2 regions of the Nocardioides sp. Z40_12 genome follow, and region 2 is predicted to be linked to the other one. Evidence: predicted binding sites of a transcription regulator. Region 2 holds the regulator's gene; the other holds the start of a gene.
What was found. Region 2 encodes LexA, which represses DNA repair genes until DNA is damaged. Its sites were predicted from a motif close to TCGAACANNTGTTCGA; they were not measured.
Positions count from the first base shown of each region.

Region 1: the regulator LexA is predicted to act here: its motif matches at 6,753-6,768, upstream of ruvC (crossover junction endodeoxyribonuclease RuvC).

Region 1 is NZ_JBZAJA010000006.1:121,272-130,860, forward strand. It holds gene AC4BG9_RS12800 (DUF349 domain-containing protein) at 1-1,200, shown strand, start outside; gene AC4BG9_RS12805 (RelA/SpoT family protein) at 1,275-3,509, opposite strand; gene AC4BG9_RS12810 (adenine phosphoribosyltransferase) at 3,602-4,120, opposite strand; gene yajC (preprotein translocase subunit YajC) at 4,158-4,463, opposite strand; gene ruvB (Holliday junction branch migration DNA helicase RuvB) at 4,516-5,592, opposite strand; gene ruvA (Holliday junction branch migration protein RuvA) at 5,594-6,193, opposite strand; gene ruvC (crossover junction endodeoxyribonuclease RuvC) at 6,190-6,729, opposite strand; gene AC4BG9_RS12835 (YebC/PmpR family DNA-binding transcriptional regulator) at 6,838-7,602, opposite strand; gene pdxT (pyridoxal 5'-phosphate synthase glutaminase subunit PdxT) at 7,663-8,259, opposite strand; gene AC4BG9_RS12845 (AraC family transcriptional regulator) at 8,326-9,204, shown strand; gene AC4BG9_RS12850 (VOC family protein) at 9,201-9,589, shown strand, end outside.
Region 2 is NZ_JBZAJA010000001.1:578,710-588,298, forward strand. It holds gene AC4BG9_RS02735 (hypothetical protein) at 1-190, shown strand, start outside; gene AC4BG9_RS02740 (LysM peptidoglycan-binding domain-containing protein) at 389-778, opposite strand; gene AC4BG9_RS02745 (AAA family ATPase) at 1,007-1,753, shown strand; gene AC4BG9_RS02750 (GNAT family N-acetyltransferase) at 1,855-2,640, shown strand; gene lexA (transcriptional repressor LexA) at 2,739-3,467, shown strand; gene AC4BG9_RS02760 (sulfotransferase family 2 domain-containing protein) at 3,502-4,254, shown strand; gene AC4BG9_RS02765 (ATP-dependent DNA helicase) at 4,258-6,273, opposite strand; gene secD (protein translocase subunit SecD) at 6,312-8,582, opposite strand; gene AC4BG9_RS02775 (sodium:solute symporter family transporter) at 8,906-9,589, shown strand, end outside.

The DNA.
Region 1 (9,589 bases), on a different contig from region 2:
GAGGACGGCACCGTCTACGTCACGACCACCGCAGGGGAACGGGCGGTGGGGTCCTACCCTGCCGGCACCCCGGAGGAGGCCCTGGCGTTCTTCACCGAACGCTACGCGGCGCTCGAGTTCGAGGTGGGACTGCTGGCGCAGCGGATCGCCGCCGGCAAGGTCTCACCGGAGGAGGCCACCACCGCCGTCAAGACGGTGCGGGCCCAGGTCGTCGAGGCCAACGCGGTGGGCGACCTCGACTCGCTCGCGGCCAAGCTGGACGCACTCGGCCCGGTCATCGCCGCCCAGCGGGAGGCGCGCAAGGCCGAGAAGGCCCAGCGCACCGCGGAGTCCAAGGCCCGCAAGGAGCAGATCGTCGACGAGGCCGAGAAGCTCGCCCAGAGCAGCGACTGGCGCAACGGCGCCAACCGGCTCCGTGACCTGCTGGAGGAGTGGAAGGCGCTCCCCCGCCTCGACAAGGCCACCGACGACACCCTGTGGCGCCGCTTCTCCTCGGCCCGCACCACCTACACCCGGCACCGCAAGAGCCACTTCGCCGAGCAGCACGAGAAGCGCGACGCGGCGCGCGTGGTCAAGGAGCGCCTGGTCAAGGAGGCCGAGGCACTCGCGGACTCCACCGACTGGGGCCCCACCTCGGGCCGTTTCCGCGACCTGATGCGCGACTGGAAGGCCGCCGGACCGGCGCCCCGCGAGGTCGACGACAAGCTCTGGAAGCGCTTCCGTGGCGCCCAGGACACCTTCTTCGGCAACCGTGACGCGGCCAACGCCGCCACGGACGCCGAGTTCGCCAAGAACGCCGAGGTCAAGGAGGCGCTGCTGGTCGAGGCCGAGGCGCTGCTGCCCGTGACCGACCTGGACGCCGCCAAGGCCGCCTTCCGGGCGCTGGCCGACCGGTGGGACGAGGCCGGCAAGGTCCCCCGCGAGCGGATCAAGGACCTCGAGGGCCGGATGCGCAAGGTGGAGCAGGCGATCCGCGGCGTCGAGGACGACCAGTGGCGCAAGTCCGACCCCGAGAAGTCCGCCCGGGCCGACGACATGATCGGCAAGCTGCAGACGGCCATCGACGACCTCGAGGCCAAGCTGGAGAAGGCCAGGGCCGCCGGCAGCGACAAGCAGGTGCGCGAGCTGGAGGAGAACCTCGCCTCCCGGCAGGCGTTCCTCGACGCCGCGCGGCGCGCCGCCGAGGAGTTCTCCGGCTGAGCCCGAGGCCCGGGTGACCCGGCGAGTCCCGGTCTCCCGTCTCCCGGGTGACCGGGTGAGCGGGAGTCGTCGGCCTACTGGGTGACCCGGTAGGCGTCGAAGACGCCGGGCACCCCGCGCACCGCACGCAGCACGCTGTCCAGGTGGGTGGCGTCGGCCATCTCGAAGGTGAACCGGCTCTTGGAGACCCGGTCGCGGGTGGTCTGCAGCGTCGCGCTGAGGATGTTGACGTGCGTGTCGGCCAGCGCCATGGTGATGTCGGAGAGCAGCCGCGCCCGGTCCAGGGCCTCGACCTGGATGTTGACCAGGAAGGTCGAGTGCGCCGTCGGCGCCCAGTCGACCGGGACCAGCCGCTCCGGCTGGCTCTGCAGGCTCTCGGCGTTGGTGCAGTCCTTGCGGTGCACCGACACCCCGCCGCCCTTGGTCACGAAGCCCAGGATCGGGTCCGGCGGCACCGGGGTGCAGCACTTGGCCAGCTTGACCCAGACGTCGCCGCTCCCCTGGACGACCACGCCGCTGTCGCCGACCGACACGACCTTGTCCGGCCGCTTCCGGCGGCCGGTGATGGTCACGGCCTCGGCGAGGTCCTCGGCGGCGCCGTCGTCGCCGCCGTGCAGCTCGATGACCCGGCGCACCACGGCCTGGGCCGACAGGTTGCCCTCACCGACGGCGGCATAGAGGGCGGAGACGTCGCCCAGCTTGTAGTGGGTGGCCGCCTCGGTGAGCGACTCGTGCGACAGCAGCCGCTTGAGGGGCAGCCCCTCCTTGCGCATCAGCCGGGCGATCTGCTCCTTGCCGCGCTCGGTGGCCTCCTCGCGCCGCTCCTTGGTGAACCACTGACGGATCTTGGAGCGGGCCCGCTGGGACTTGACGAAGTTGAGCCAGTCCAGCGACGGGGCGGCGGTGGGCGCCTTGGAGGTGAAGACCTCGACCACGTCGCCGTTGTCCAGGGTGGACTCCAGCGGCACCAGGCGGCCGTTGACCCGGGCGCCGATGGTGTGGTGCCCGACCTCGGTGTGGACGGCGTAGGCGAAGTCGATGGGCGTCGCCCCGGTCGGCAGCGCGATCACGTCGCCCCGGGGGGTGAAGACGTAGACCTCGGCCCGGTTGATCTCGAAGCGCAGGGACTCCAGGAACTCGCCCGGGTCCTCCACGTCGCTCTGCCAGTCCATCAGCTGGCGCAGCCAGTGCATGTCGTCGAGGTCGCCGCGCTTGTCGGTGTCGACCCCGTCGCGCGAGTTCTCCTTGTACTTCCAGTGCGCCGCGACGCCGTACTCGGCACGCCGGTGCATCGCGTAGGTGCGGATCTGGACCTCGACCGGCTTGCCGGCCGGGCCGATCACCGTGGTGTGCAGCGACTGGTACATGTTGAACTTGGGCATCGCCACGTAGTCCTTGAAGCGCCCCAGGACCGGGTTCCAGCGCGAGTGCAGGACGCCCAGCACCGAGTAGCACTCGCGGTCCTCCTCGACGAGGATGCGGATGCCGACCAGGTCGTAGATGTCGGAGAACTCGCGGCCGCCGACGATCATCTTCTGGTAGATGGAGTAGTAGTGCTTGGGACGGCCGGTGACCTTGGCCTTGATCCGGGCGTTCTTCAGGTCCTCCTTGACCTGGGCGATCACCTGGGCCAGGAACTGGTCGCGCGACGGGGCCCGCTCGGCCACCATCCGCACGATCTCGTCGTAGATCTTGGGGTGCAGGGTCGCGAAGGCGAGGTCCTCGAGCTCCCACTTGAGGGTGTTCATGCCGAGCCGGTGGGCCAGCGGGGCATAGATGTCGAGGGTCTCGCGGGCGGTGCGCTCCTGGCTCGCCTGCGGCACGTATCGCAGCGTGCGCATGTTGTGGAGCCGGTCGGCCAGCTTGATCACCAGCACCCGGATGTCGCGCGACATCGCCACGATCATCTTGCGGATGGTCTCGGCCTGGGCGGCGTCGCCGTACTTGACCTTGTCCAGCTTGGTGACGCCGTCGACGAGCACGGCGACCTCGTCACCGAAGTCGGTGCGCAGCTCCTCCAGGGTGTACGGCGTGTCCTCGACCGTGTCGTGCAGCAGCGCGGCGACCAGGGTGGGCTCGGTCATCCCGATGTCGGCCAGGATCGTGGTGACGGCGAGCGGGTGGGTGATGTAGGGATCGCCGCTCTTGCGGGTCTGGGTGCCGTGCATCTTCTCGGCCGTCAGGTAGGCGCGCTCCAGCAGCGCCAGGTCGGCCTTGGGGTGGTTGGCCCGGACCGCTCGGAAGAGCGGCTCGAGCACCGGGTTCCCCGGCTGGCTCCTGGTGCCGATCCGCGCCAGCCGGGCGCGCATCGAGCGGGCGGAGACGGGAAGCTCGGCACCGCGAGCGGCGGGCTCCTGGGTCGTTCCGGTCTCCTCGGTCACAACCGTCAGTCTAGTCCGGCTCAGACCGTCTGCAGCACGGTCACGGGGAGGTCCCCGCAGGCTGCCCGGCCCTCGAGGAATCCCAGCTCCATCAGCACCGAGATCCCGACCACCTCTCCCCCGCACGCCTCGACCAGCCGGCGGGCCGCGGCCATGGTGCCCCCGGTCGCCAGCACGTCGTCGACCAGCAGCACCCGGTCGCCGGGCGCGACCGCGTCACGGTGCATCTCGAGGGTGGCCGAGCCGTACTCGAGGTCGAAGGACTCCGCGCGGGTCTCGCGCGGCAGCTTGCCCGCCTTGCGCACCGGCACGAAGCCGGCCCCCAGGGCCAGCGCGACCGGGGCGCCGAGGATGAAACCGCGCGCCTCCATGCCCACGATCTTGTCCACGACCACCCGGCCGGACCGGTCCTGCCCGGCGGCGGCCAGGGCGGCGACGGCCAGCTCGAAGGCCGTGTGGTCGGCGAGCAGGGGGGTGATGTCCTTGAAGACCACCCCGGGGGTGGGGAAGTCGGGCACGTCGACGACCAGACGCGTCATCGCGGCACGCGCCTCGAGCAGGGCCGGAGACTCCACGTCAGGAGCCCGGGGTGGCCGGGCCGTCCGGGGCGTCGTCCGGCCCCTGCCCCTCGACGAGGGCGGGCTGGATCGCGGCCACGGCACCGCGGGCCACCTCGACGACCACACCGGGGGCGATCTCGGCCCGGATCCGGTCGTCCTGGGTCTCCTGGACGACCGCGTAGATGCCCGAGCTGAGCAGCACCCGGTCGCCGGGGGCGAGGGCGGCCTGGAGCTTCGCGACCTCCTTCTGGCGTCGGCTGGCAGGCCGCACGATCAGCAGCCAGAAGACCAGGGCGATGGCGACCAGGGGCAGGAACTCCACGAAAAGACCTCTCGACGGGGGGTGGGTGTGCGCCCGCGAGTCTACGTGGGTCCTAGTCGTCGAAGAGACCCTCGTCGAGGCTCGGCCCCGCGGAGGCCGGCACGGGGAGCCCCAGGTGCTGCCACGCGGCGGCGGTGGCGACGCGACCCCGGGGCGTCCTGGCCAGGAAGCCGTTGCGCACCAGGAAGGGCTCGGCGACCTCCTCCACGGTCTCGCGCTCCTCCCCCACCGCCACCGCCAAGGTGGAGACGCCCACCGGGCCGCCGCCGAAGCGGCGGCACAGGACGTCGAGCACGGCCCGGTCCAGCCGGTCCAGTCCGAGCTCGTCCACCTCGTAGAGATCCAGGGCGGCGCGCGCCACCTCGCGGGTCAGCACGCCGTCGGCGCGCACCTGGGCGTAGTCGCGGACCCGGCGCAGCAGCCGGTTGGCGATCCGCGGGGTGCCGCGCGAGCGCGAGGCGATCTCCGCCGATCCGCCCTCGGTCAGGTCGACGTCGAGCAGCCCGGCGGACCGGTGCACGATCTGGTCGAGCTCGGCCGGCTCGTAGTACTCCAGGTGGGCGGTGAAGCCGAACCGGTCGCGCAGCGGGCCCGGCAGCAGGCCGGCCCGGGTGGTGGCGCCGACCAGGGTGAAGGACGGGATCTCCAGGGGGATGGCGGTGGCCCCCGGGCCCTTGCCGATGATCACGTCGACCCGGAAGTCCTCCATGGCCATGTAGAGCATCTCCTCGGCCGGGCGCGACATCCGGTGGATCTCGTCGACGAACACGACGTCGCCCTCGTTGACCGCGCTGAGGATGGCCGCCAGGTCGCCGGCGTGGGTGATCGCCGGCCCGCTGGTCAGCCGCAGAGGCACCGACATCTCCGCCGCGATGATCATCGCCAGGGTCGTCTTGCCCAGCCCGGGCGGGCCGGAGAGCAGCACGTGGTCCGGCGCCCGGCCGCGCTGCCGAGCGGCCTCGAGGACGAGCCCGAGCTGGTCCTTGACCCGGACCTGCCCCACCACCTCGTCGAGGGCCCGGGGGCGCAGCGCCGCCTCCACGGCCCGCTCGTCGCCCTCGGCCTCCGCCGCGGTCAGCGAGCGCAGGTGCGCGTCCTCGCTGAGCGAGAGGAACTCCTCGGGATCCATCTCAGGTCCTGCTCAGCGTCTGGAGGGCGGCCCTGAGCAGCGCCGCGACGTCAGGGGCCGGCCCGGCCTGCCCGGCGACGGCCTCGACCGCCTTGTCGGCCTCACGCGCCGACCAGCCCAGCCCCACCAGGCCCTGCTGCACCTGGTCGCGCCACGCCTCGGCCGCGGGCACGGCGCCGGCGGCCCGCGGGCCGCCGGCCGGTGCGCCCAGCCGGTCCCGCAGCTCCAGGATGATGCGCTGGGCGCCCTTCTGACCGATCCCGGGGACCTTGGTGAGGGTCTTGACGTCCTCCGAGGCCACCGCCGACCGCAGCACGTCGGGAGTCAGCACCGCCAGGATGGCCTGGGCCAGCTTGGGCCCCACCCCGCTGGCGGTCTGCACCAGCTCGAAGCACGCCTTCTCGTCGTCGTCGCTGAACCCGAAGAGGGTCAGGGAGTCCTCGCGGACGACCATGCTGGTGGGCAGGGTCGCCTCGTGGCCGGGACGCAGCGTCGCCAGGGTGGCGGGGGTGCACATCAGCTCCAGGCCCACCCCTCCCACCTCCAGCACCGCCGAGGAGAGGGTGAGCGCGGCCACCCGGCCGCGGACGAAGGCGATCATGCGGGTCTCCTGGTGGTGGGTCGGCGGGCGGCGACGGCCTGGGCGGCGACCGCGGCCTCGAGACGGGACTGGGCGCCACCGCGCCAGATGTGAGTGATGGCCAGGGCGAGCGCGTCGGCGGCGTCGGCGGGCTTGGGGGGCGCGGCCAGCCGCAGGATCCGGGTCACCATGGCGGCCACCTGGGCCTTGTCGGCCCGTCCGTTGCCGGAGACGGCCGCCTTCACCTCGCTGGGGGTGTGCAGGGCCACCGGGAGCCCGCGCCGGGCCGCGGCGACCAGGGCGATGCCGCTCGCCTGTGCGGTGCCCATGATCGTGCTGGAGTCGGACCGGGCGAAGACCCGCTCGACAGCCACCGCGTCCGGCCGGTACTCGTCGAGCCAGGCATCGATGCCCTTCTCGATGGTGACCAGTCGCTCGGCGACCGGGAGCGAGGCACTGGTGCGGAGCACGTTGACGTCGACCAGGCTCAGCGGCCGGCCGACCTCGCCCTCGACCATGCCGATGCCGCACCGGGTCAGGCCGGGGTCGATCCCCAGGACACGCATCGCCACCCTCTCGTCCGAACGTGTGTTCGCACGACACGCTATCCCGTGGCGCGGCGGGGGCCGCCGCCGACACGCAGACGGCGGCCCGGGCGCGGTGCCTCAGTCCTCGAGCTGGGCCATCACGTCGTCGGGTACGTCGAAGTTGGCGAAGACGTTCTGCACGTCGTCGAGGTCCTCGAGCGCCTCGACGAGGCGGAAGACCTTGGCCGCCGCGTCGGCGTCCACCGGGATCTCCATGCTGGGCACGAACTCGACCTCGGCGGAGTCGTAGTCGATGCCGGCGGCCTGCAGCGCCGTGCGCACGGCCACCACGTCGGTGGCCTCGGAGATCACCCGGAAGGTCTCGTCGAGGTCGTTGACGTCCTCCGCCCCGGCCTCGAGCGTGGCCTCGAGGACGTCGTCCTCGGTGACCTCGCGGCTCTCCTGGCCCTTGGGCACCATGACCACGCCCTTGCGGGTGAAGAGCCGGGAGACCGAGCCGGGGTCGGCCATGGTGCCCCCGTTGCGGGTGACCGCGGTGCGCACCTCCATGGCCGCGCGGTTGCGGTTGTCGGTGAGGCACTCCACGAGCAGCGCGACGCCCTGGGGCCCGTAGACCTCGTACATGATGGTCTGGTACTCCGCACCCCCCGCCTCGGCGCCGGAGCCGCGCTTGACGGCGCGGTCGATGTTGTCGTTGGGGACCGAGGACTTCTTGGCCTTCTGGATCGCGTCGTAGAGGGTGGGGTTGCCCCCGGGGTCGCCACCACCCTGCCGAGCCGCCACCTCGATGTTCTTGATCAGCTTGGCGAAGAGCTTGCCGCGCTTCGCGTCGATGGCGGCCTTCTTGTGCTTCGTGGTCGCCCATTTGGAGTGGCCTGACATGAGTCCCTCTATCAGTCTCGAGTACGGCTTCTCGGGTGCAGCCCTGGATTCGGTACGCCGTCAGGCCGAACGCACCAGGTCAACGAACATCTTGTGGACCCGGCCGTCGCTGCCGACCTCGGGATGGAACGAGGTCGCCATCAGGGGGCCTTGGCGGACGGCCACGATCCTACCCAGGGCCGGCCCCGACCCGACCCGCGCCAGGACCTCGACGTCGTCCTCGACGCTCTCGACCCAGGGAGCCCGGATGAAGACGGCCCGGACCGGGTCGTCCAGCCCGGTCACGTCGAGGTTCTCCTCGAAGGAGTCGACCTGGCGCCCGAACGCGTTGCGGCGCACCGTGACGTGCAGGCCGCCGATCGTCTCCTGGCCAGCGATGCCGTCCTCGATCCGGTCGGCGAGCATGATCATGCCGGCGCAGGTCCCGAAGACGGGGAGTCCGTCGCGGACCGCGGCGCGCAGCGGACCGAGCATGTCGAAGAGGGCGGCGAGCTTGCTCATGGTCGACGACTCACCGCCCGGGACGATCAGCCCGTCGCAGGCGGCGAGCTCGGCCGGGCGGCGGACGGGGACGGGGTCGGCCCCGAGCGAGCGGAGCGCCGCGAGGTGCTCGGGGACGTCTCCCTGGAGCGCCAGCACGCCGATGGTGGGACTCACGGTCTCCGATCCTAGGGCCGACGAGGGCCGGTGACTCCGCGGCGCCGATCGGGCAGACTCGCCGGCATGGGCCGCACGTGGCAGAGCCCGCCGAGGGCGGAGATCCCGGCCGCGCTGCGTCAGCACGTCGTCTCGATGTTCGGCTACGCAGCGCACGGCCTCGAGCCCGGCGTCCATCGTGGGCTCCCCTCCGACACCGTGACCCTGGTGCTCAGCCTGGAGCGACCCCTGCGCACCGCCCCCACGGAGCAGGCCTGGCACGACGGCGTTCGCGACAGCCGGTGGGTCTCCCTCGGCGGGCTGCACACGCGGCCGGCGATGGTCGAGCAGCCTGGCGTCTGGCAGGGCGTCCAGCTCACGCTGCACCCGCTCACGGCCCGGGGGCTCCTGGGCGTGCCGGCGGCGGACCTGCCGGTGGGCAGCTGGGACGCCCGCGACCTCTTCGGGCCCGAGGTCGACCGCGTCACCGAGGAGCTGCACGCAGCTGCGGACTGGCACGGCCGATATGCCGCCGTGGCCGGCTTCCTGCTCCGGCGTCAGCGGCTGGTCCGCCGTGGGGCCGAGCCCCCGGTCCCGCGCGAGGAGGTCCGTGAGGCCTGGCGGCTGCTCACCCGCCGTCCGGACCTCCCGGTGGCCGACGTCGCCCGCGAGGTCGGCTACAGCCGGCGGCGGCTCGGACAGCTGCTGGCGGCCGAGGTGGGGCACGGACCCAAGACGGTGCAGCGGCTCGCCCGCTTCGACGTGGCCCGGCGGGTGGTGGCCCGGGTGCCGGGCTCGGGCACGACCCTGGCCGGCGTCGCCGCCCGTGCCGGCTACTACGACCAGTCGCACCTCGTGCGCGACTTCCACGAGTTCGCCGGACTGGGACCCTCGGCGTGGCTGGCCGCGGAGTTCCCAAATCTCCAAGATCGCGCAGTCGACGACGCGGGAGCATCGTCGGCATGAGCGAAGACCACACCCCCACCGTCTGGCCGGCCTTCCAGGCCCACGACCCCGACCTGCTGATCCGCGGCCTCGTCGCCCTGGGCTTCGAGGAGACCGCGGTCCACCGCGACGAGAGCGGCGTGGTGGAGCACGCCCAGCTCGACTGGCCCGAGGGCGGAGGCGTGATGCTGGGCCGCCACAAGCCGGAGGGCCCGTTCACGCAGCAACCCGGCACCACCGCGGCCTACGTCGTCACCTCGGACGTCGACGCCGTCTGGCAGCGGGCCAAGGACGCCGGCCTGGAGCCCGGGGACATCGACGAGAAGTCGTACGGGAGCCGGGAGTTCCTCCTCCGCGATCCCGAGGGCAACCAGTGGTCCTTCGGCACCTACGCCGGAGAGCCCCG
Region 2 (9,589 bases):
CTGCCTCTTCGTGGGGCTGATGCTCGCCTCCCGTCTGAGCGCGGCGCTCGGGCTGGCCAGAGAAGCTGCCGCCCACCGCTCCGAGCCGGAGGACCTCCCGGGGCCGGCCGAGCCCACGTCGGACCCGGCGCCCGCTCCCCCGGCCCGGGCAGCTCGGCCTCCGGGCGGTCGCCGGATCTCTCGCCGCTGACCTGCCCGACCGACGGCGGGCCCCACGACGATGCCCGCCCTTGGACACAGGGAGAGGCGGGGCCCGGCAGGGCCCCGCCTCTTGTCTTCCCCATCCGCCGGCCGGGGTCGAGGCGACCGGCGGAAACTATTCAGTTGTATCCACCGGCCGGGGTCGAAGCGACCGGTGGAGGCTGGAGGGGTGAGGCCAGCGGCTTCGTCACTCAGCGAGCGGGACGCGGAGCTTCTGGCCGATCGTGACCATTCCGGAGTCGAGGGCGTTGAGCCGCTCGATCTCCCCCATCACGGCGCGCACGTCACCGTCTTCGGCGATCGCGGCGGCGATGCCCCACAGGGTGTCGCCGTCCTCGACCATCACGATCTCGGTGGGCGCCGGCGTGCCCGACTCCTGCGTGGCGACAGAGCCGCCGCCCAGGAAGACTCCCGCGACGAGCACGAAGAGGAGAGCGGCGACGAAGACGACGACACGGCCGCGCCGGGTCAGGCGGACGCCGCCCCGCTCCGGTCGAACCTCCGCACGGGGCGCAGCAGGCCGCAGCTCACGGACGGGGGCGAGCTGGCGGGTGGGGGTGAGAGTCATCGTGCTCATCGGGACCTCCTGGGGAAGTGGCGGTCAGCCTGTGGGTGTTGCTGTCGAACTGATGTCTAACTGCGACCACCGACAGTCCTGACGAAGCACTGGGGCGATCCGTCTCGATCACACGTTCGATCGAACACATGTGCGACGTTAGATCAGGTGTTCGAACGAATCAAGGACCTGGCCGAACAATTGTTCGACGGCGTGTCGCCCCGCCGACCGGGCGGATACCCTCGCCACGTGCGCAGGCAGGACTGGACACGTGAGCGACGCGTCGTACGACGGGTGGTCGCCAACGCCGCCGCGCCGGACGCCGGCTCGCCCGAGGCAGTCTGGCCCGCCTCCGTCCCGGCGGTCGCCCAGGTGCTGCGCGAGGGACTCGAGATGGCCGAGGGCGTCACGCTGCTCGTCGGGGAGAACGGGTCCGGCAAGTCGACCCTGGTGGAGGCGGTGGCGATGGCGTTCGGCCTCGCGGCCGAGGGGGGCACCCGCAACGTGCAGGAGGGGACGCGTGCCACCGAGTCACCGCTGCATCAGTGGCTCGACCTGGAGAAGTCCCCGGGAGCCCCGCGCTGGGGGTTCTTCCTGCGCGCCGAGACGATGCACGGCTACTTCACCCGGCAGGAGGGGTTCGCCACCGGTCAGGACCCGCGCTACCACGAGATGAGCCACGGCGAGTCGTTCCTGGCCCTGCTGCGCTCCCGGTTCGACTCCCCCGGGCTCTACTGCCTCGACGAGCCGGAGGCGGCGCTGTCGTTCAGCGCCCAGATCGCCCTGGTGGCGACGCTGCACGAGCTGGCCGGCCGCGGAGCGCAGGTGCTGTGCGCCACCCACTCTCCCCTGGTGGCGGCCCTGCCCGGCGCCCGGCTCCTCGAGGTGGGGCCGTGGGGGATCCGGGAGACGACGTGGGACGAGCTGGAGCTGGTGAGCCACTGGCGGCGCTACCTGGACGCGCCGATGCAGTACCTGAGGCACGTCCTCGACTGAGGACCACCAACGCCGCGCCCGGTCGCCATCCGCCACAAAGCACAGTGATGTCATCAGTTTCAGGCATGCGGGTGTGATTCCCGCGCGAATAGCGTGGCTGCATGCGCGATCTCCTGACCACTCCCATGGAGACCATCGAGGCCGATCTCGAGGCCCTGGTCGTCACCATGGCGCAGTCCCCGGCCTTCAAGACCGTCGAAGAGCCGGACGCCACGGTCTACTGGTCCCACCTCCCGCTCGAGGTGTGCAACGTGATCGCCAACGCCCGGATCGCCTCGGCCGACGTCGCCGGGCGCATCCCCGAGCTCCTGGCGCCCTTCCTTGACCGAGGGCTCCCCTTCCAGTGGATGACCACCCCCGAGACCACCACCCCGGCACTGGAGGCCGCTCTGGCCCAGGCCGGCCTGGTGGCGACCGAGGCGGCGGCGATGCACGTCAACCTGGACCGGCCGATCGACCCCGAGGCCCCCGACGACGTCTACATCGACGTCGTGTGGCCCGACCACACCGAGCCCGTCGCGGCCACGATCTTCGCCGGGCTCGGCCTCCCGGCGCACGCCGGGGGCACCCACATGGACTTCCTGGACACGATGGACCCGGCCGACCACCAGTTCTTCATCGCGCGCAGCTCCTTCACCGGCGACCCCCAGGGCGCCGGGACCTCCCACCGCCGCGGGAACAGCGTGATGCTGGGCAACATCGTCACGCTCCCCCAGGCCCACGGGCGCGGCCTCGAGCGAGCCCTGGCCGGCACCATGATGAACCGGGCCCGGGAGACCGGCGCCGGCACCGCCACGGTGATCGCCGCCGAGGAGACCTACCAGGCCCTGGTGGACCTGGGCTTCCGTACCGGGTTCAACGTGGTCAGCTGGGTCTGCAGCCCCTGACCCTGAGCGACACGCCCGTTCGAACACCTGTTTGAACTCCGCCTCCTGGCGCACTACGGTGAGGTCACCGAGACCGCACCACCCCCAGGAGGCACCGCATGCCCAAGACGCGCGAGACGAGCGGCAAGGTCGTCCCGATGCCGGACGGGCCGCCGGACGCGACCGGGCTCACCCCGCGTCAGCAGCGGATCCTGCTCTCCATCAAGGACTCGCTCGAGCAGCGTGGCTACCCGCCGAGCATGCGCGAGATCGGCCGGGAGGTCGGCCTCACCAGCTCCAGCAGCGTCGCCCACCAGCTCAAGGTGCTGGAGGAGAAGGGCTACCTCAAGCGCGACCCCAACCGCCCTCGGGCCCTGGAGGTCTTCCTGCCCGAGGTGCTGGCCGCCCGCCGGGCGATGAGCAGCGCCGAGGAGTCGTCGTTCGACCCGACGGGCGTGGGCGACGCGGCGCCCGCCGCCCAGTACGTCCCGGTCCTCGGCCGGATCGCCGCCGGCGGGCCGATCCTGGCCGAGGAGCGCGTCGAGGACGTCTTCCCGCTCCCCAAGCAGCTCGTCGGCGACGGCACCCTCTTCCTCCTCGAGGTCTCGGGCGACTCGATGATCGACGCGGCCATCTGCAGCGGCGACTACGTGGTGATCCGGCAGCAGCCGGATGCCGCCAACGGCGAGATCGTGGCCGCGATGATCGACGGCGAGGCGACCGTCAAGACCTTCCAGCGCAAGGACGGCCAGGTCTGGCTGCTGCCCCACAACGACGCCTACGAGCCGATCGACGGCACCCACGCCACCATCCTCGGCAAGGTCACCGCGGTCCTGCGCCGCATGTGATCCTGGCCCGGGAGGTCAGGCTAAACTCGCGGCGATGCGACGGTCCCGAGCAGAGCCCCAGTCCTCACCGGCCCCGCCGCTCGCCGAGGGGGTCTCGCCGGAGGTGTTCCGCACCCGGCCCGACGACCGCTTCAAGCTGACGGCGGAGTCGAAGGACCTGCTCGACGCGCTCTCCCGGGCGAGCGCGGAGGCCGGCTGGGTCTCGGCGCTGGGCTACAACCTCACGATCAGCCACAGCCACCGCTTCGTCTGGTACCGGGTCGCCAAGGTCGCCACCCGCACCGTGCGGCACCACTTCGCCACCCACGAGGTCTCCCTCGACGTCGACCACGCGATGCGGGTGCGCTACCCGACGGCGCTCTTCGCCGACTACTTCGCCTTCGCCTTCGTCCGCGACCCGCTCGAGCGGTTCCTCTCGGCCTGGCAGGACAAGGTCGTCAACACGAACTACTTCAAGTTCGACGGCGACACCCACGCCCGGATGCAGCGGGTCGAGGAGTTCGCCCGGTGGACCGCCACCCACGACCTGCGCGCCGTCCCGGGCACCGACCAGCACCTGGCGCTGCAGACCCGACTGATCGACCTCGACCGGGTCGACTTCGTGGGACGGCTGGAGACCTTCGACCGCGACTTCGCCGAGGTCTGCGAGCGGGTCGGCGCGCCCGCCGTGCCCGCCCGCCCGCGCAACCAGACGGCCCCCGGCGGGCGTCGGCTCGACGTCTCGGACGAGCTCCGCGAGCTGGTCAGCGCGATGTACCGGCGCGACTACCAGATCCTCGGCTACTGAGCCCTACTCCCCGGCGGCCGCGGCCAGGCGGCTGAGCGCCTTGCGCACCACCTGCGGGTCGTGGGTCGTCCACATGGGCGGGAGGCTGGCCTTGAGGAACCCGCCGTACCTCGCGGTGGCCAGCCGCGGGTCGAGCACCGCGACCACACCCCGGTCCGAGGTGGTGCGGATCAGCCGGCCGGCGCCCTGAGCCAGCAGCAGGGCGGCGTGGGTCGCGGCCACCTGCATGAAGCCGTTGCCCCCGGCGCGGTCGGCCGCGCGCTGGCGGGCCGACATCAGCGGGTCGTCGGGACGCGGGAACGGGATCCGGTCGATCAGCACCAGCTGGCAGGTCTGCCCTGGCACGTCGATCCCCTGCCACAGGCTCAGGGTGCCGAACAGGCAGGTGTGCGGGTCGGCCACGAACTGACGCGCCAGCTCGGGGAGCTGGGCCTCACCCTGGGCCAGGGTGGTCAGGTGGGGCAGCCGTTCCCGCACCACCTCGGCGGCCGCCTCGGCGGCGCGGCGGGAGGAGAAGAGGCCAAGCGTGCGCCCGTCGGCGGCGTCGACGAGATCGACGATCTCGTCGAGCTGCGCCTGGCCCAGCCCGTCCCGGCCGGGCGGCGGCAGGTGGCGGGCGAGGTAGAGGATGCCCTGGCGCCCGTAGTCGAACGGCGAGCCCACGTCGAGCCCGCGCCACGGGCGCGCTCCCTCGGACTCCACGGCGGGGGCGCCGGTGTCGACGCGCTCCGAGGGCTTGAGCCCCAGGCTGCCGGCCACGGAGGCGAAGTCGCCGCCCAGCATCAGGGTCGCCGAGGTGAAGACGACCGTCTTGTCGGTGAGCAGCCGCTCGCGCATCTGCGCCCACACCTGGAGCGGTGCCACGGCCAGCCGGGCGGGCATCCGCTCGCGGGCCTCGTTGAGCCACAGCACGTCGGCGTCGCTGCCGGCCGCCATCCGCTCCGCGGTCGTGAAGACCTCCTGAGCCAGCCCCTTGGCCTGGGTCCGGGCGGCGTCAACCTCCCCCGCGCCCTTCTCCTCCTTGCCGAACGCCGAGACCACCGCCCGGGCGGCGTCGCGGACCAGCACCAGCGCGTCGCCCAGCTGCTGCCCCATCTGGTCGATCCGGCCCCCCGGGGTCATCGCCAGGGCGTCGGCGAGGGCCTCGGCGGCGTCGGCCAGGTCGTCGGCGGGGTTGGAGGCGCCGGCGTTCTCGGCCACGTGGCGCTGGGCCCGGCGCGAGGCCCGCTCCACGTCGCCCACGGACAGCTCGTCGGTCGCCGCCTGGGTGACCCGCGCGGTGAGCTCGTGGGCCTCGTCGATCACCACCACGTCGTAGTCGGGGATCATCGGCACCCCCTCGATCGCGTCGATGGCGAGCAAGGAGTGGTTGGTGACGATCAGGTGGGAGCGCTGGGCCTTCTCCTTGGCCCGTTCGGCGAAGCACTCCGTGGCGAAGGCGCAGCGCGCCGCGCCCAGGCACTCCCGGTGGTTGACGCTGACCTGACGCCAGGTGCGGTCGGTGTGGCGGGGCGCGTTGTCCCGCTCGCCGGAGCCGCCCGACTCCACCTCGGCCTCGGCCCAGCTGCGCAGCTCGAGGACCTCGGCGCCCATCGAGCCGGCCGGGACGTCGACCAGCACACCCTGCTCGTCGGGGACGCCCTCGCGGACGCGGTGCAGGCAGGCGTAGTTGGACCGCCCCTTGAGCACCGCGTAGGAGGAGTCCACCCGGTCGCCGACCGCCTCCATGAGCCGCGGGATGTCGCGCTCCACCAGCTGGTGCTGGAGGGCCAGGGTGGCGGTGGCCACGACCACCCGGTCGCGGTGCAGCAGGCTGGGCACCAGGTAGGCCAACGACTTGCCGGTGCCCGTCCCGGCCTGGACCAGCAGGTGCTGGCCAGACTCCATCGCCGCGGTCACCGCCTCGGCCATCTCGACCTGGCCCGGGCGCTCCTGACCGCCCAGCGCCCCCACGGCAGCCGCCAGCACCTCCGGCACCGAGGGTGCGGGAGGTGCGGCGGTCTCGGTCGCGTCAGGCATCCGAGAAGCCTAGGGCCGGGCGCCGACAGTCAGGCACCTCAGACGACGGCACCGGAGTCGTCGGGGGCGCGCTCGACCCTGATCTTCTTCTCCTTCGACATCGGCCACCGCTCCTGGAGGTAGGTGACCAGCGGGGTCGCGGTGAAGACCGAGCTGTAGGTGCCGACCACCAGACCCACGAGCAGGGCGATCGCGAAGTCGCGCAGCGAGTCTCCACCCAGGACCGCGAGGGCGGCCAGGATGAACATGGTGCCCAGACCCGTGTTGACCGTCCGCGGCAGCGTCTCGACCGCCGCCTTGTTGGCCAAGTCGGTGAAGAGCTCGCCGGGCTTGGACTCCCGCCAGCGCTCACGGACCCGGTCGAAGACGACCACCGTGTCGTTGACCGACAGACCGATGATGGTCATCGCGGCGGCCAGGAAGATGCCGTCGATCGGCTTCTGCAGCCAGGCGAACAGACCCACCACGATCAGCACGTCGTGCGCCATCGCGATCACCGCGCTCAGGCCGAAGGTCCACTTGAAGCGGACGGCGAGGTAGATCAGCTGGGCGGCGAAGGCGATCGCGAAGGCGATGATCGCCTTGTCGCGCAGCTCGTTGCCGAACGAGGCGCTGATCTTCTCGTCTCGGACCTCCTCGGCCTCACCGCCGATCTCGGCCAGGGCCGCCCGGATCTCCTCGGCCTCCTCGTTGCTGATCTCGCCGGTGCGGACGGTGATGTTGGCCTGGTCGGACTCCTGGACGGTCGCGTCGGCGAAGCCCGCCTCCTCGACCGCGTCGCGGGCCTCGTCGGCGTCCAGCTTCTCGGTGGTGGAGAACTCCATCACCCGGCCCCCGCTGAACTCGACGCCCAGGTTGAGCCCGTTGACCACGATGCCGGCCAGGGCCACCAGGGTGACCACGCCGGAGATCGCCAGCCACAGCGCGCGCTTGACCATCAGCTGCGGGTTCTTGCGCTCCAGCCAGGTGCGGACCCGGCCGATGTCGGCGATGCCGGAGACCTGCGGGTGCCGCGAGACCCACTTGTTGGCGACCCCTAGCTCGGTGAGCACCCGGGCGATGATCAGCGCCGAGACCATCGAGGCCACCACGCCGATGCTCAGCGTGACACCGAAGCCCTTGATCGGCCCGGAGCCGAGGAAGAAGAGCAGGCCGGCGGCGAGCAGGGTGGTGACGTTGGAGTCGATGATCGCGGTCCAGGCCTTGTTGAACCCGATCATCAGGGCCCGGCGCAGCCCCGCGGACGGGTTGGCCTGGTACTCCTCCCGGGCGCGCTCGAAGACCAGCACGTTGGCGTCGATCGCCATGCCGATGGCCAGCACGAAGCCCGCGAGGCCCGGCAGGGTCAGCGTGGAGCCGAGCCCGACGAGCATCGCGTAGGCCAGCAGCGCGTAGGAGGTCAGCGCGATCGTGGCGAGGAAGCCGACGAAGCGGTAGACGAAGATGATGAAGAGCCCGGTGAGCACCAGGCCGATGACGCCGGCCTTCCACGAGGCGTCGATCGCGGCGTCACCCAGGGTGGGGCCGATCTCGCTGACCGAGATGATCTCCACCGGCAGCGGCAGCGCGCCGCCCTCGATCAGGATGGCCAGCTCCTGGGCCTCCTGGATCGTGAAGTTGCCGGTGATCTGGGTGCTGCCGATGATCGCGCTGCCGCAGGGCACCTGGACCTCGGGCGAGGAGATCACCTCGCCGTCGAGCACGATGGCGATGCGACGCTGGTCGCCGGTGGCGCAGGCGGCGTCGGCGGAGAGCTTCTCGAAGGCGTCGGATCCGGCGCGGGAGAAGTCGACCGCGACGGCCCAGCCCGTGCTGTTCTGGGGCTGCACCGCCTCGGCGCCGGTGATGTCGTTGCCCTCCATCACCGCGGGGCCCACCTCGAGCACGTCGCCCTGCTCGCTGGGGACGAGCAGGTTGCCCTTCTCCGAGGGCTTGCCGTCGGCGTTCGGCAGGCCGCCGGCGACCACCGGGTGGACGGTCAGCTGCGCCGTCCGGCCGATCGTCTCGACCGCCTGCTCGGAGTCCTGCACGTCGGGCAGCTCGACCAGGATGCGGTTGTCACCGGAGCGGACCAGGGTCGGCTCGGAGACGCCGAGCGCGTCGACGCGGCCCCGCAGGACCTCGACGGCCCGGTCGGTGTTCTCCGCGTTGGCCTTCACCCCCGAGGGGCTGTCGCTGGTCTCCAGGGTGATCGACGTGCCGCCGCTGAGGTCGAGACCCAGCCTCGGCTCCTTGTTGAGGGCGAGCGCTGCGCACCCGGCCAGCAGGCCGAGCACGAGGATGAAGCGGATCCAGGCACCACGTGACATGCGACGCATCTTTCCCTAGCCGACCAGAGGTGCCCAATCCGGGCACCTCCTCTGGAACGCGCCGCGCGCCCGGTTGGTTCCGGTGCCCTCGGAAGGTCCCCCGTGACGTTACCTGAGAGGAAGTTGATAACGTGCTGAGAAGTCGGAGCTCCCGAGGAATCACTGACTCGCTGGGGCCCTAAGCGCGCGCCTTCGGGGACCACCCCCGACGTCCGCCCCCGGGTGTGGACGCGGCCGCCGCCAGCGAGAACCCCCGACCACGCACCGGTTCCGGGAACGCTGCCGGCGGGGTGCGACGCCTCCGGCGACGTGAGGAGCTGCACGTGGACGGGTTGGATTCGGTGACCTTCGGAGTGGGGACGATCCTGCTCCTGCTGCTGGCGTTCTACGGGGGGACCTTCTGGATCTCCACGCGGATCGGCAAGAAGAACGAGAACGCCGACGGCTACATGACCGCCGGCCACAACATCGGCTTCGGGATCTCCGCGGCCAGCATGACCGCGACCTGGATCTGGGCGTCGTCGATGTACGCCTCCGCCAGCTCCGGCTACACCTACGGCATCTCCGGCCCGATCCACTACGGGTTGTGGGGCGCGCTGATGATCTTGTTCATCTACCCGTTCGGCCGGCGGATCCGCGCCGTCGCGCCCCGCGCACACACCCTCGCCGAGGTGCTGCACGTGCGCCACGGCCGCTCCAGCCAGCTGATGCTCGCCGGCTCCAACGTGGTCGGCAGCCTGATCAGCCTGATGTCCAACTTCATCGCCGGCGGCGTGCTCATCTCGCTGCTCTCCCCCTTCACCTTCGTCCAGGGCGTCTTCATGGTGGCCGGGGGCGTGCTGCTCTACACGCTGTGGTCCGGCTTCCGCGCCTCGGTGCTGACCGACTTCGTGCAGGTCGCGGCGATGCTCGGTGCCGTCATGGTGATCGTGCCGGTGATCTTCTTCGCCGCCGGCTTCCCCGCGGCGTTCGAGACAGGCGCCGGCAACCTGACCGCGCAGCAGGGC